DNA from 2 places in the Desulfosarcina variabilis str. Montpellier genome. Region 1 is predicted to be linked to the other one. Evidence: riboswitches for the same ligand, from Rfam matches in the RefSeq annotation. Region 1 holds a riboswitch; the other holds the start of a gene.
What was found. Region 1 has a riboswitch for thiamine pyrophosphate ahead of thiS (sulfur carrier protein ThiS). Riboswitches for the same ligand answer to the same signal wherever they lie in the genome.
Positions count from the first base shown of each region.

Region 2: another riboswitch for thiamine pyrophosphate. It lies ahead of Dvar_RS21420 (ABC transporter ATP-binding protein); the one in region 1 lies ahead of thiS (sulfur carrier protein ThiS).

Region 1 is NZ_CP159846.1:2,348,827-2,356,993, reverse strand. Features, by position in the region: gene Dvar_RS10650 (alpha/beta hydrolase) at 97-918, opposite strand; gene Dvar_RS10645 (hypothetical protein) at 917-1,426, shown strand; gene Dvar_RS10640 (HDOD domain-containing protein) at 1,436-2,455, opposite strand; gene murA (UDP-N-acetylglucosamine 1-carboxyvinyltransferase) at 2,716-4,005, shown strand; TPP riboswitch at 4,042-4,147, shown strand; gene thiS (sulfur carrier protein ThiS) at 4,220-4,420, shown strand; gene Dvar_RS10625 (thiazole synthase) at 4,425-5,210, shown strand; gene thiH (2-iminoacetate synthase ThiH) at 5,270-6,379, shown strand; gene thiF (sulfur carrier protein ThiS adenylyltransferase ThiF) at 6,539-7,219, shown strand; gene thiC (phosphomethylpyrimidine synthase ThiC) at 7,251-8,167, shown strand, end outside.
Region 2 is NZ_CP159846.1:4,742,454-4,750,620, reverse strand. Features, by position in the region: gene Dvar_RS21450 (ADP-ribosylglycohydrolase family protein) at 2-772, opposite strand; gene Dvar_RS21445 (ABC transporter substrate-binding protein) at 925-1,875, shown strand; gene Dvar_RS21440 (ABC transporter ATP-binding protein) at 1,877-2,611, shown strand; gene Dvar_RS21435 (ABC transporter permease) at 2,622-3,401, shown strand; gene Dvar_RS21430 (ABC transporter substrate-binding protein) at 3,448-4,395, opposite strand; gene Dvar_RS21425 (ABC transporter permease) at 4,392-5,168, opposite strand; gene Dvar_RS21420 (ABC transporter ATP-binding protein) at 5,165-5,902, opposite strand; TPP riboswitch at 5,954-6,062, opposite strand; gene Dvar_RS21415 (hypothetical protein) at 6,388-7,062, opposite strand; gene Dvar_RS21410 (PKD domain-containing protein) at 7,092-8,167, opposite strand, start outside.

The DNA of each region.
Region 1 (8,167 bases):
ACATAGTTATATTCCGGAGGTAGTGTTATAGCGATTGCAACCACCGGTTTTTTTTAAGGCCTAAATAATAAGGTAAAAAAACCTTTGCCGAACATTTCAATCCACCACCCGATGCAAAAATTCCATGATATCCTTCCAGTAGTGATCCCAATCCGGCGGTCCATCACTGTGCCCGAAATCGTAAAGGAGAAGTTCGGCACGGGGAATATGCTTTTTCACTTCCAGGGCGTGGGCGACCGGGACCACATTGTCCCGCGTGCCGTGAATGATCAGAATCGGCCCTGAATAGTCCAGCAGTGCGCCAAGCGTGTCATACCGATCCACGAGAAAAAGCTCCGGAGCGCCGTGGGCCATGGCCTTGATCGATGTAAAGGTCGACTCCACGATGATGCCCGCTGCCGGCCGCTGCCGGCTGAGTTCACTGATGACCGCGCCGCCCAGTGAACGGCCGTGAAATACCACTTTTTGGGGATCCACAAATGGCTGCGATGCCAGGTAGTCATAAAATGCCATAAAATCCGAAGCAATACGCGCGCGACTGGGTGTCCCGGCGCTTCGTCCGTATCCACGGTATTCCCCCAACAGCACGGTGATGCCCAAGCGTTGATAGGCTTCAGCCCGATCTCGATAAAAATCGATCAGCTCACGGTTGCCATGGGCGATGAGGACGGCCGGTCCACGGTGATGGCCCCCATTGGCCCCTTTTCCTTTGAAGAGCCAGCCTTCAACCGGCCCCTGATCCGATTGTATCCAAAATCGCTTAAAATTCACCGCATCATCTGGAAAATCGGGTATCCAAGCAATGTGATGGGGCTGAAACACCAATCGGCGGACCGGATGGGTACAGGAAAAAACCAAGCACAGGCAAATGGCTAATGTTCCCACGATCTCCATTGACATGAAACCGTATGCGCGCATGGCGTGTCATCTCCTTTATCTCGCGCTCGAGGTCAATCAGAACGCACCAGCGGGAACCCATTCAAGTGACATTGTCCGTTTCTGCCGCACCTATAAGAAAGATCAACCCATCGACAACGATCAATTTTTTCACGCCAAGCCCGGTTGGATCGACCTGGCCAAACAAGCCATTGATCTTGACTATCAGATCCGCTTCATTGATGCCGGCCAGCGCAGTGGATTCGTCAATCTTCCCCGGGACCGGACAATGTTTGAAACCATCAAAAGAGAAATTTTCCATGCACATCCCGATGCAAAGGTGATTGTCTACGTTGGGGCATTGCACATTGGCGAACAGGAGACCGAAACTGGTATTTTCATGGGTACAGAGAAGAAAAAACCATTGGGATTCTTTTTAGACCAGTATACCCGGGGAAGAAATTTCAGTGTCTACATGGGGCACACCAATGATACGCCCGTGGGATGTGATCTTTTCATCAGCTATTTTCTCTGGAATGCTGATCAATGAGCAGTGAATTTAGTGGAACCTGAAAAGGCTCAGTAGCCTGGCCAGCCAGCTGATCTTTTTCTTGGATGGGGGAGGCTTTGTCCCTGACTTACCTGGTTTGGGTGAGACATTGCCCGATCCCTTGTCAGTGTCGGCCTTCTTCTCATCGGACATGGCCGCAAACTTTTTCTTGAGCGTTTCGTAAATATCTTGAACCACACGGTTGCGGATTGCCTCGTCGGCCAGCGGCGAGGCAAGGTCCCTGCCCAACCATGTCTGCTCTAAATCATAGGCGTAAAAATCCATGGCATTGCCAATGCCGGAGGTATTGGCGATAAAATAGGCAAATTGGGTGACCGCCGCTATTTCCCAGAAGGTTTTGTCGGCCTTTTCAGGTTCACGATAATGCTTGACGGCCATGCAGATGGATTGTGGGAATTGCCATGACCTGAGAACTTCAAAGGCAATATCCGTATCGGTCGTCCCGATCAGATCCAATTCCGCCTCAACGATCGGTTGATTGTAAATGCTCGAATTTTCAAGGCATTTCAGAAAGTCTTCAGGACGGGTCAGGGCCAGAATCAGTTTCCCTATGCCATGTAAAAGACCGGCGATATACAGTTCTCCGGGGATGCTGTTGATATGCAGGTCCGTCCTGCCCAGCATGCGGTTGGCCATACCGCAAGCCCATGAGTGAGCCCAAAAATCCTTGCCCGAAAAGCCTTCGATGCGCGGGAACTCAGGTAAAATGGTGCGGAAAAAGTGCAGGTTGATGGCATTGATGGATTCCTCAAGGCCGATATGCATGATCGCCTGTCTGAGGCTGGATACTTTCTGGATGGCACCAAAGTAGGCGGAGTTGGCCAGCTGCAGCAAATGGGTGGTAAGGCTCATGTCAGATTCAATCAACCGGATAAATTGATCCACATCGACCTCTTGGACCGGCTGATGATTCATGGCCAGCAATTGGCTTCCAATGGGTGGAAAGGGAGGCAATTTGAGATTGGATTGAAGTATTTCCAATGCAATGGCCTGTGCAGTGTTGTTCATTTTTTCATGCCTTTTTTGATCTTGTTGATACGGCTGGTTTTCCTGCCACCTATACTGGCGCATTGACATCGGTGCACAGGAAAAAGTTCAAACGGTAGATGGCGCTTCAATTAATGTAGCACAGGCACGAACAAAGCCAACCCATAAAATTCAGTTGCCGTCAGCAATCATTTATGCCAATTTAACGAAAAAATCGCTTGACAGCAAATTCAAAACCAATGGGCTGACCAACAGGTCGAACAACCAGAGAGGCAACGCTTATGTCCGATCAGGAATATATTGAAATTAATGGTGGCAGGCCCCTTTCGGGCAGTGTTTGTGTTCAGGGATCGAAAAACGCCATTCTTCCCATGCTGGCAGCCTCCCTGCTTCCCGAACACGGTTGTAGCGTAATCCGCAATGTGCCACCGCTCAACGATATTCTCGTGGCCTTTGACATCATGCGCCACGTCGGTGCCAAGGTGGATTATTTTGCCAGTGAAAAAGTGGTTTGTGTGGACGCCACGCACTTGAACCGGTCGGATCTGCCTGAATCACTGACCTGCCGTTTACGGGCCTCGGTGCTGTTCATCCCGGCCCTGCTCAAACGACTGGGTGAAGTCCGCTTGCCCTCCGTCGGCGGTTGCCCCTTGGGAAGCCGCAACCTCAACTACCATTACCGCGGGTTTGCCCGTCTGGGGGCAAAGATCACGGCCAAGGATGCCTTTATCATCAGCGGGGAGACGTTTGCCGGGACCACCATGTATCTGGATTTTCCCAGCCACACCGGAACGGAAAATCTGATGATGGCCGCCTGTTTTTCCAAAGGCATATCGATTATTGAAAACGCCGGGGCCGATCCCGAAATCACCGATTTTGCCAAATTTCTGATCAAAATGGGCGCCAAGATTCATGGACTGGGCACGCGCACGCTCACCGTGGAAGGCGTACCCCAGCTCAATGCCATTGAATACTATGCCATGAATGACCGTCTGGACGCCGGCCTGTTCATGATGGCCGCCGGTATTGCTGGAGGACGGATTTCCATTATCGGCGTGGCACCCGAGGACATCCGTATCCTGATCGAAAAAATGATGCAGATGGGAGTTGAAATCAACGTCAACGGGTATGTGCTTGAAGTTTCTTCCCCAGGCCGACAATTAAAACCGGTCAACGTGCTCACCTGCCCCTACCCCGGTTTCGCCACGGATTTTCAGCCCGGCATGATGGCCCTGTCCTGCATTGCCGACGGCCAGAGTTACATCCGCGAACGTATTTTCGACAAGCGTTTCAGCCAGGTTTCCGAGTTGAGAAAACTGGGCGCGGTCATCGACCTGGACGAAGAGGATGGTCTGGCCATCGTCAACGGCCCCACTACATTCAAAGGCGCCGATACCCGTCCGGACAACATCCGCGCCGCGTCATGTATTCTTTTGGCCGGACTGGCCTGTCCGGAAACAACGATCGTGCGCAACATCTACCAGATTGGACGCGGCCATTTTGACATCGAGAACCGTTTTCAAGCACTCAGTGCCAATGTTGTGAGAAAAAACAGCGTGATCCGGACTTGATTTCCCAGCCCAGATCCATTAAGTAGATACAAAAAATAAAAATGCTGGGGGTGCCCCAATGGGGGCTGAGATGGCGCAGCGGCGCCAACCCTTTGAACCTGATGCAGGTAATGCTGCCGTAGGGAAGCATGACAGAATATACGATTGGATTTCTTTTTGTCAGGCTTGTCCTTCATGGGCAGGCCTTTTTTTATTCCGTTTGGAGGAGGGGAATATGGAGATCCGACTCAATGGGAAACCGGAACGTCTCACGGGAGCAATCACTGTGGGCGACCTGATCCGGGAAAAGGGGCTGGACCCTGAAACCGTCGTGGTCGAGCATAACTTGGCGATTATCACCACCGTAGACTTCGACCAGGTATGGTTAGAAGACAATGACAACCTTGAAATATTAAAATTCGTGGGCGGAGGCTGACCCCATGCATACAAACAATTCCAGCGATACGTTGACCATAGGCGGCCGATCGTTTGACTCGCGTTTGTTGATCGGTACCGGCAAATATCCTTCGGATGAGATGATCCCCGACATCATCACGGCGTCCGGGTCACAGATCATCACCGTGGCCCTGCGTCGAGTGGATTTCAGGGCCACCACCGACAATGTCATGCACCATATTCCCGATAGCATGCAGCTGTTGCCCAACACCTCCGGTGCCCGCAATGCCGAGGAAGCCGTGCGCATCGCCCGCCTGGCCCGGGCCACGGGATGTGGCAACTGGATCAAAATTGAAGTCATCCCGGACAACCTGCACCTGTTGCCCGACGGTCACCAGACCCTGTTGGCCACTGAAACCCTGGTCAAAGACGGGTTTGTGGTGCTGCCCTACATCAATGCCGACCCCGTTGTGGCCCGCCAATTGGAAGATGCCGGGGCGTCGGCGGTCATGCCCCTGGGAGCACCCATTGGTACCAACCAGGGCCTGACCACGCGGGAGATGCTGCACATCATCATCGATACGATCAACGTCCCGGTGGTGGTGGACGCCGGCATCGGCAAGCCATCCCAGGCCTGTGATGCCATGGAGATGGGAGCCGATGCATGCCTGGTCAACACAGCCATCGCCAGTGCCGGTGATCCGGTGGCCATGGCCGGCGCCTTTGCCGCGGCCATCCGAGCCGGCCGCGAGGCCTGCCTGTCCGGAACCGGCAGTGTCGGCATCCAGGCAACGGCATCGTCACCGCTGACCGGTTTTCTGTACGAATAGCGAGCTCTATTTTAGCAAAAAAATATTTTAGAAAGCCCTATTTCGGAAAGAAAATGACCATGAGTTTTTACACCACCTATGCCATGTGGCGGAACGCGGATCTTGTGGGACGCATGCAATCGGTAACCGATAGCGACGTGCGCCGCACCTTGAGCAAACGCACACTGACCGCCCATGATTTCCTCTGCCTGCTGTCGCCGGCAGCCGAAGCCCATCTGGAAGCCATGGCCCGCAAGGCCCACGGCCTGACCATGGCCCAGTTCGGGCGCACCATGGTGCTTTATACCCCGCTGTACCTGTCCAATTATTGCACCAACGGGTGCCTGTACTGCAGTTTCAATCATAAAAACCGGATCGACAGGCGTCAACTGAGCCTTGCTGAAGTCGAAGACGAAGCGCGTGCCATCAGCGCCAGCGGACTCAAGCACATCCTGATTCTCACCGGTGACGCACCGTCCATTGCCAGCGTGGATTACATCGCTGACTGCTGCCGGGTACTGGATCGATATTTTACGGCCATCGGCATCGAAATCTACGCCCTGACCGAAGACGAGTACAAACGATTGATCGCCGCCGGGGCCGACAGCCTGACCCTTTACCAGGAGACCTACAACGAAAGGCTGTATGCCGAATTGCATCCCAAAGGCCCCAAGCGGGACTATGGTTTCCGCCTGGACGCCCCGGAACGCGCCTGCCGGGCAGCCATGCGGGCGGTCAATGTGGGCGCCCTGCTGGGACTGGACGACTGGCACCGCGACGCCTTCTTCACCGGCTTGCATGCCCACTATCTGCAAGACCGCTATCCGGAAACCGAAATCAGCGCATCCCTGCCCCGCATCCGGCCCCACGTGGGCGGTTTTCAGCCTGGCTGCGTGGTTGAAGACCGTCACCTGGTCCAGATCATGACCGCCATGCGGCTGTTCATGCCCCGGTTGGGAATCGCCATCTCGACCCGGGAAAGCGCTGGTTTCCGCGACCGGTTGTTGCCCCTGGGCGTTACTCGCATGTCCGCCGGCTCCTGCACAGCCGTGGGCGGTCATATTGACGAGGACAACGGCACCGGTCAGTTTGAAATCTCTGATGAACGCTCCGTACCGGAGATGGTGGCCATGCTCCAGCAGGCTGGTTGGCAGCCGGTATACAAGGATTGGCAATCGCTGGGTAGGTAAGTTAGTTAGTTAGTTGGTTGGTTGGTTGGTTGGTTAGTTAGTTGGTTGGTTGGAGGTTGAAGGTTGAAGGTTGAAGATTGGAGCTTGGAGCTTGGAGCTTGGAGCTTGGAATTTGGAATTTGGAATTTGGAATTTGGAATTTGAAGGTCGAATGAATCCATGACGGCGAACGCATTTTTATTGGGTCTAAAGGCACATTTCACTGATGACCAGATTCGGCGGTTGGGGTCGGTGTGCGTGGGCATTGCCGGGGCCGGCGGCCTGGGGTCCAATGTGGCTGTCCATTTGGTGCGATCCGGCATCAGGCGACTGGTTGTGGTGGACTTTGACCATGTGGCGCCATCCAACCTGAACCGCCAGTTTTTTTTTTCCGATCAGGTGGGCATGCCAAAAGTCGAGGCCCTGTCCATCAACCTTGCCCGCGTTAATCCACAGATTGAAATACAAGCCCTGAACCTTCGACTAAACGCCGACAATGTGCACAAAATATTAGAAAAATGCCAAATTCTTGTGGAGGCGCTGGACGATGCCCAGGGTAAAAAAATGATGGCTGAGGCGTTTATAACCGATCCGCGGCTGCTGGTGTGCGCATCGGGCATCGGTGGCTGGGGTGACAGTAACCGCATTACCACCCGCCTGGTTCGAGACACATTCTGTCTGGTGGGCGACGGCAAATCGGAAATATCCGCGACCCGTCCCCCCACATCCGCCATCGTCGGCCTGGCCGCGGCCAAGCAGGCGGATGCGGTGATTGAAAAAATTTTGAACAACAGGGTTCAAGGATTCGAGGGGTCAAATGAAGGCACATGCCTCTTTACCCTTGACCCCTTGAATCCTTGACCCCTTGAACCCTTTACAAACGAGGTCCCCCATGCAATACACCACCCAAATGGATGCCGCCCGCAAAGGCATCATTACCACCCAGATGGATGCCGTGGCCGCCAAAGAATCGATCCTTCCCGAAACCCTGTGTGATCTGATCGCCACAGGCAAAGTCATCATTCCGTCCAATAAGAATCACGCCAACCTTAAGGCGCAAGGCGTGGGCCAAGGCCTGCGCACCAAGATCAATGTCAATCTGGGCATATCCAAGGATTGCTGCGACGTCGAGCGGGAACTGGAAAAAGTCCGCCTGGCCCTGGATCTCCAGGCCGAAGCGATCATGGACCTTTCCTGCTTTGGAAAAACCCAGGCGTTCAGGCGCAAGCTGGTGGCCATGTCACCGGCCATGATCGGTACGGTACCCATCTATGACGCCGTAGGCTTTTATGAAAAGGACCTCAAGGATCTGAGCGTGGATGAGATTTTCGAGGTGGTCGAGCGCCACTGCGAAGATGGTGTGGATTTTCTCACCATCCATGCGGGTCTCAATCGCAGCACCGCGGAAAAAATCAATCGCCGCGAACGCATCACCAACATCGTTTCCCGGGGCGGCAGCCTGATGTTTACCTGGATGCAGATGAATGACCGTGAAAACCCCTTTTACGAGCACTATGATCGTCTGCTGGACATCTGTGAGGCGTATGATGTGAGCCTGAGCCTTGGTGACGGGTGCCGGCCGGGATGCCTGCATGATTCCACCGACGCCTGTCAGGTGGAAGAACTGATCACCCTGGGAGAGCTGACCAAACGGGCCTGGGGGAAAAACGTTCAGGTGATGATCGAAGGGCCGGGACACATGGCCCTAAATGAAATCTCCGGCAACATGATGCTGGAAAAACGTCTTTGCCATGGTGCGCCCTTTTATGTGCTGGGACCCGTGGTCACAGATGTGGCGCCTGGTTATGA
Region 2 (8,167 bases), 2.4 Mb from region 1:
TTCAAAACGGACACTTAAATTCCTGTTCAAAACGATCAACCACGGCCAATAGATCTTCGGGCAACTGTTGCCGGACCGTGGATACAATATCAGCAGGGACCACCCGGTAAAAGGCCTGGGCAATACCACCGGCAATGCAGGCCATGGTATCGGCGTCACCACCCAGGGAGATGGCATTTCTGACTGTCGATTCGTAATCGTGGGATTCGAGAAAGGCAATCATGGATTCGGGCACGGATCCCTGGCAGGAGATGTCGAACCCGTAAGCAGGCCGGATGTCCGATAGTCTGCGATCCAGATCGTAGCCGAAACGCGCCTTGATCTCTGAGCGAATCGTCTTTTTGTCGGCCGCATGCCTGGCCAGCCAAATGGCCAGCGCCGTTGCCTGGGCGCCCTTGATCCCCTCGGGATGATTGTGGGTTACTTCGGCTGAGCGCCTGGCTTCCGCCAATACGGTTTCCTCGGTATCAAAGGCGAACCCCACGGGCGAAACCCGCATGGCCGACCCATTGCCCCAGCTGTTGTAGGGTCTGGTTTGCGGCAACCACATCCAATGCAGAAACGTTCCACCGTAGCCGGCACCGGGATGACGTTGGGCAAACCGCTTCAGGCATTCGGCATAGTCCTCACCGGTGAGGATGGCATGGGCCACGGCAACGGTCAGCACCGTGTCGTCGGTGAACCTTTCCACCCGCATGGGAATGTCTGTATTTTTTTTTGGATGCGCTTCATAGGGTGATCCGATCATATCTCCTGCGATTGCACCAATCATTTAAGCCACGCACTCCTTTTTCTGGTGTCGACACAATCTTGACTTAAAAGCCCTTTTTTCCTACTTACAAGCGTTCTGGAATAAAAATTAGTTTATCATATTAAAAATGGTGGTGTCACCATCGCCCCATCGATTACAAAAGGAAAAATAAAATGGAACAGCTTAAGAAGCGCCTCATGCAAACATGGCCGCGCCATGCCCTGTACCTGATCATCCTGCTTTTTTTCGTTCCCCACCCGAGTTTCGGCAAGGATCTGCTGCGCTTCGGGGTTCTGCCGGTTGTCGATACGCTGCCGCTGCTGGTCGGACAAAACGCTGGAACCTTTTCGGATCAGGGCATCGATCTTGAGCTCGTCTCCTTTCAAAGCGCTCTAGAGCGTGACGCCGCCCTGCAGGCAGGAAAACTCGACGGGTATTTCGGCGACATCCTCAACACCCTGCTCCTGATTCAATCCGGTCAACCGGTAAAGATCTTGACCACCGCATTTCACACCCATCCGGGTCATCGCATGTTTGGAATCGCTGCTGCTCCCGGGTCAGAGATCAACCGTATCGAGCAGCTCAAGGGCAAGGATATCGCCATTTCGCGAGCCACCATCATCGAATATGTACTGGATACCCTGCTTCGATCCCTTAATCTTCCAAGTGATTATATGACCAAACAGGAAATTAAGAAAATGCCCATCCGGCTGCAGATGCTCCTTTCCAGTCAAATCTCAGCGGCCCTTCTCCCCGAACCGCTTTTGACCCTGGCCGAATCCAAAGGGGCTCAGGTCATCAAAGATGACCGGCAACTGGACGTCTGTCTCACCGTTCTGGCCATGGATATGACCCGCACGGCCGATAAGCCGCGTTTGCCGGAACGCTTTTTAAACGCCTATGCAGCAGCCGTTGCCAAAATCAACGAAGACCCCGAATCTTATAAACAAATGATGATAGCGCGGACCCGTTTTCCCATGCCGGTAAAAGATCTGTACAAGGTTCCGGTTTTCCCTGAAACCGGCCCCCCGGCAGAAAAAGATATCATGGCCACACAAGACTGGCTCGTACAAAACGGCCTGCTTAAGGAAAAAATTCCTTACGGGCAGGTGGTGTGCCGATAAGATGATACACGCAAAAGGCCTGTGCAAAGCATTTGATGAAAACAGCGGACCTGTCCTGGAGGACATTTCCTTTTCACTGTCTGCCGGAGAGACCCTGTCCATCATCGGGCCGTCGGGGTGCGGCAAAACCACCCTGCTTTATATGCTGGCCGATCTTTCTCAGCCAACGTCGGGAAGCATCGCGATCGGATCCACGCAGGGCGATCGGGCAAGCTGCACAACATCAATCATTCTCCAGAATTTCGGGCTGTTTCCCTGGAAGACGGTTTCGGAAAACGTCGCCCTGGCACTGAAAATCCGCAAAGCGCCCAAAACTGTGGTCGCAAGCGTCACGGCCAGCCTGTTGGAAGAGTTGGGGATCGGAACGTTGGCGTCCAGGTATCCGGTTCAGATCAGCGGTGGCCAGCAACAACGGGTGGCCATCGCCAGGGCGCTTGCCACCGACCCGGACATACTGCTGATGGATGAGCCGTTTTCGGCGCTGGATGCCATGACTCGCGAACACCTTCAGAACACCCTTTTGGCCATGTGGCAAAAGCGGCGATTGACGTATGTGATCGTCACGCACAGTGTGGAAGAGGCCGTGTTTCTGGGCCGCACCATCATGATCTTGAGTGATCGACCCACCCGAATTCGCAAGGTCATCACCAATGAAGGATTCGGCAGTCAGGCCTTGCGCATGGAAGATCAATATTTCGAGATGGTCCGCTCCATCCGCCGGATCATGGAAGGATAAACAGACCCCAATGGTTTTTTACCGTTATCTTTCTACCTGCCTCTTATTGCTCCTCGTCTGGAAGGCCCTGTCCTTGGCCCTGTCCTCCACGATGCTTCCTCCGCCGGAAGCGGCCCTGATGGCTTTTGCCACAGCGATAACAACAGCGGATTTCTGGAGTCATTTTCTGGTTAGCGGCTACCGGGTTACCTGTGCCATGGCGCTTTCCTGGATCATCGCCTTTCCAGCAGGCCTGATGCTTGGATTCAGCCGCAAAACCGATACCCTGCTCTCTCCTTTTGTTTTTCTGACCTATCCCATCCCGAAGATCGTGTTCCTGCCGATCTTTCTGGTCATTTTCGGGCTGGGAGATTTTTCGAAAATTTTTATGATCGCCCTAATTATTGGCTACCAAATCCTGGTCACCACCAGAGACAGCGTTCTGGGCCTGGACCGGGAGTATATCGACTCCTTTAAATCACTGGGTGGAACAGTTGTCCAAACCCTTCAACACGTGGTCATTCCAGCGGCCCTGCCCCAGGCCTTTACATCGCTTCGCATCGGAACCGGGACCGGCATTGCGGTGCTCTTTTTCGTTGAATCCGTTGCCACGGCTAAGGGCCTGGGATTTTTTATCATGGATTCATGGGGCCGATTTGACAATAATCTGATGTTTGTCGGCATCATCGGTATGAGTCTGCTGGGGGTCTGTCTCTATGAAATCGTCAACTATCTGGAAAAACGCCTTTGCGCCTGGAAATTTGTCAAGACGGCCAGGATCGATGATCGCCCCGGCCATTCCCGAAAGTAAAAAATCAGGCAAAAAAAGGCAGTGCCCCGTTTGAGGCGCGACCTATTTATTCGCCCTTCATCAAATCCGGCAACAAGGTGGCCACATCCACCTTTTTTTCGATAAGACCGTATTGTAAGGCAAAATCGGCAAATGCCTGCCATGCCTTACGATCGCATTGTTGATGCTTGGCGTAGTAGGGACGGGTCAGCTCAAAAGCAGCGGTTTCAACCTTCTTGTCTGCATCGGGCAGGGCCTTGAAATAGTCGGTCAAGGCAGCATTGGGAGAGGCGTCGATCACATCGATTGCTTTGGCAACGGCCTGCACAAAGCCTTGCACCTGATTTTTCTTGCTCGCCAGCGTTTTTGGCCCGCAAATAAAAATCAACTCATCGTAATCCGGGATGCCCCAGGTTTCCAGTTCGAAAAAACCGGTGTCGATTCCCTCGTGGGCCATGGTTACCGTCTCATAGGTCTTAAACGGTCCCATGACCGCATCGACCCGCCCGGCACTGAGCGCCGGGGCAATGGAAAAGCCCACATTGACCAGCTTATAGTCAGTGATATGGTTAATTTTTGCAAATGCGTCCATGAGCACATCCATCAGACCGGGAACCGTATAGCCGATGGTGCGGCCGGTCAGGTCAGCGGGCTTGGTAAAACCACTTTTTTTCAGATACATCAACGTACACAAGGGATGCCCGATCAGACGTCCCACAACACGCACGTCGATTCCCCGGCCGGCCGCCATCAGCGTCTGCGGCTCATAAGAGACGGCCAAATCGACCCGGCCGGCCACCGCCAGTTTCAAGGCATCTGACGTATCCGATGGATTGAGAATTTTTACGGTTACGCCCGCCTGAGAAAAAAAGCCGCGTTCCTGGGCTACATAGATCGGCATATGATCCACATTAGGGAACCAGTCGAGCATGAGCGTCAGGGGTGCCTCGGCCAGGGCCGGCCCGCTCCAGGATACACCGGCAATCAGGATCAGGATCATCAAAATGCGTTTCATCTATGATTTCCTCCTTGAGATGTTGGGTTGGGAGAATCTTTCCAGGCCAGGCAATGACGCTCCAGCCATCCCACGGCATGCCATAGGAAAAGGCCCATCAATGACAGCCACAAGATGGCGGCAAACACCCAGTCGGTTTTGAGACGCGCGTTGGACTGGATCATCAAATAGCCCAGTCCCTGCTGAGCGCCCACCCATTCGCCAATCACCGCACCAATGGTGGCCACGCTCACCCCCACCCGCAATCCGGCAAAAAAGTACGGCAGGGCCCAGGGCCAGTAGAGCCGTCGCAGGGTCTGCCAGAAGCCGGCCCCCATCAGGCGGAACAGTACGCGAAAGGCGCTATCGCAACTTCGAAACCCCTCCAGCAGGCTGACTGTGATCGGAAAAAATATAATTACTGCGGCCATGAAAATCTTGCTGGCCAGGCCGTATCCCAGCCATACCACCAGCAGGGGCGCCAGGGCAAATACCGGAATGGCCTGGGAGGCCACCAGAAACGGGGCCAGGGCCTTTTCCAGAGATGGCTTGGCGAACATGGCCACAGCCAGGGGCACCGCCAGAGCCAGGGCCAGGAGGATGCCGGCCATAATCTCGACCAGCGTGATCCCGGCATGAGGCAAAAGCTGCGGGGCGTGACCGACAGCCACCTGCACAATCCTGCTGGGTGGCGGTAGGATAAAGTCGGGCAAATCCGAAAGGCGGCTGCTGACTTCCCAGATACCGGCAACCAGCAACAGGATCCCGGCCGGTATGGTCCAAGTCTGTTTCACGCCTGCCGACCCTCCTGCAACATATTCAATACCCGGTGTTTGATGACCACCAATGGGGGATCTTCCAGTCGCCGCGGGTGGGGCATGGAAAGGGTTATGCGGTCCGCCACCCGCATGGGCGGACGCGTCAATACGATCAGTTCATCGGCCAGCACCAGTGCCTCCTCGATATCGTGAGTAACCATCAGGATCGTCTTGCCAAATTCGGTTTGCAGCAGGCGCAACATCTGCTGTAGATTGCGGCGGGTAATGGCGTCCAATGCAGATAAAGGCTCGTCAAGCAGCACCAGATCCCGGCCGAACATGAGCGTACGCGCCAGCGCGCAGCGCTGGCGCATGCCACCGGATACCATAGACGGCAGGTAATTTTCGAATCCGGCCAACCCCAGACGGTCGAACAATGCCTCGACCCGAGGCATGGACGTAGCTTTGGATTCACCGGCAATATCCGATGGCAGACGGGCATTGTCCACCAGTCCCAGCCAGGGCAGAAGCAGGTCGGATTGCTGCATGTAAGCTGCCAGTTGACTCAGGTCGGGAACAATCCGATCACGCCAGCGGATCTTGCCGGTTTCCATGGGCACAACGCCCATGATAAGATCGAACAAGGTGCTTTTCCCGCAGCCCGACGGCCCGATCAGGGCCACGCATCCGTTTTCCGGAACGGTCAGGCAAAAGTCCGTTATCACCGGGCTTGCGTCAAAATGTTTGGTAATTCCCTCGATGGTCAACAATGGTTACCCCGCCAAATGCGGCAATCGGGGAAAGGCAGGAACGAAAAATAAGAATCGTGCGATGAACTTCCCTACGCCGGCATTACCCGAATCAGGTTATAGGGGTCGGGGCTTCAAGCCCCCTCTCAGCCAATTCCCATCGACTCCCCCAGCAAAATACGAAAGATCCTCGAACGTTATTTTTTAGCCGTTGTTCGCGGCTTAATCGACTTCATTTCAGAAAGAATACTTCTTAGCATCGAAAGACAAAGCATGTCAAACCATCTACACCTTTCGTTACAGCGGCTTCGGCGCCCTGCCTTTTCTTTTTGCATTGCCTGCCAACACGCACTTTTTCACAAGTCTGGTAATTTACCAATCTGCGGCGTTTTGTCATTATTGAAATCGTTCAAAAAAACCACCCGCTGAGCGGGTGGTTTGATGAAGCGGCCTGGAAAGGGGCTGAATCCAGACGATGTTAGATGGTCGATTTTACCAATAGTCCTTTATAGTTGGCGTCTCAACAGGGCAATGTAATAGTCCCTCACATCCAAGGCATGCGTGGAGCCAATCGTACGGAGCACATTCTCAACATTATATCTGATGACTAATTGGTTGTATGCCATGTCACATACACGCAATGGTTTGCCCAATGTTTCGTCGGTTACGTCCTGGCAATAGTCCATATCAGACAGCGCATTGACAAGCAGTGTCTTGATCTCATCCGTTCCGGCCATTTGTCCTACTACATAGATGACATTGGATCTTACTTTTGGTCCGGACCGGCTGTAAATATTGATCAGATCATCGACGACTTCCTCCGGAAATATTTGGAACATCCTTTTGGCAATGTAAAGCTTACGTGCGCTTTCTCCTTCTTCTCCGACTTGCGTGGATTGAACATAACCCAGTGCAAGCCCGATGGCTTCATGGGATCGATGGTCAAATGCACGAAAAATGGCCTTGTCTAAATAATCTTCCTGATCGAAAAATTCCGGAGAGACAAAGGCGTTGATCACATTTCGGGATGAAAGACGTTCCAATTGATCAATACGCCGCTCTCTTTCCATGCTGAATGTATGGTCGACATCGGGCACCACGGGTTCTTCCGGATAAACCACACTGATTTGCAAGGCAATCAGCACGATCATCATAAGAATGACGGTTAGATGGGTTTTCATTTTGTTAGCCCTCCAAATCCTTGTTTTAACTATTGTTGAGACGGCAATTTGTTGAAATTGTAATAATCGTAAACCGCTTCTCGGGCTTGCATCCGTTGCCAGATAACCCGGTCGCTCATACCATCGATGTAATTCCTTACATAAGTCCAAAACCCGTGGCTACCAGAGTTGTTAACAGTATAAAAAACAATACCGTGGTTAAAGGTAGTCAGATAATAATTACCGGAGTTGCAACTTTGATAGAAAAAACGGCTGTATTTCATCTCATCTTTCGGGATCTCCAACGCTTTGCGAAAAAGAATCGTTTTACGACCAAAATGCGTTTTGGGATAGGGATCATCCGGGTCAGGCGGCTCCGGGTTGGTGATGAAGTATTGAAGGTGGTCAGGATTGTCGGGGTCAGGTTCACTGCCATCAGCCGCATACCATGCAGGAGTTCCCGAGTCAGGGAAACGCTCAAGAGCGCCAAAATTTACTGATTCCATGAGATAGTTCGTTCCAGACGGATCTCCAGGAATCTGGTAGGTGATGTAGTAGTTGTAGGCGGGCGTATCGTAATAATACGGTGGGGTACCTGTGGTCTCACCAAAATCATAGTTCATGACCCCACTGGTCCCGTCCTGAAAAATCGGCCACCAGTTCGGATACGCCTGATTGGTGATCAATCCTCGGACGCTGACATGGAACCAGGGGGAGCTGATGTTGAAAATTCTTGGATCGTCAATGGTGTATATATCAGTCACCTCTTCGCTGGCCTGTTCGCTTTCCGTTACAAACACAACGCCCATTCCATAATTGGCATGCCCCCGATAGATAACATGCGCATTTTCCGTCATCAAAGCCTGTCGCATGCCTTCGATGTCTTGGATAATATGGAAAATAAAAGCCTTCCCCGAACCATTGGTATACTGCCACAAACCATTTACTTTTTGAAAGCCATTGGTGTCGAACCAGTCTTCCGCTTCCTCAAGGGGGTTGTGAATGACGCCATAGCCAATGCAATAGTAAATATGCTCCTCCACTGCAGTTACATCGTTTACGGTAAGCAGAGTGGTCACAGCCGCCGACCACTCATCCTCATTGTCGCAGACCTCAAAAAAGATGG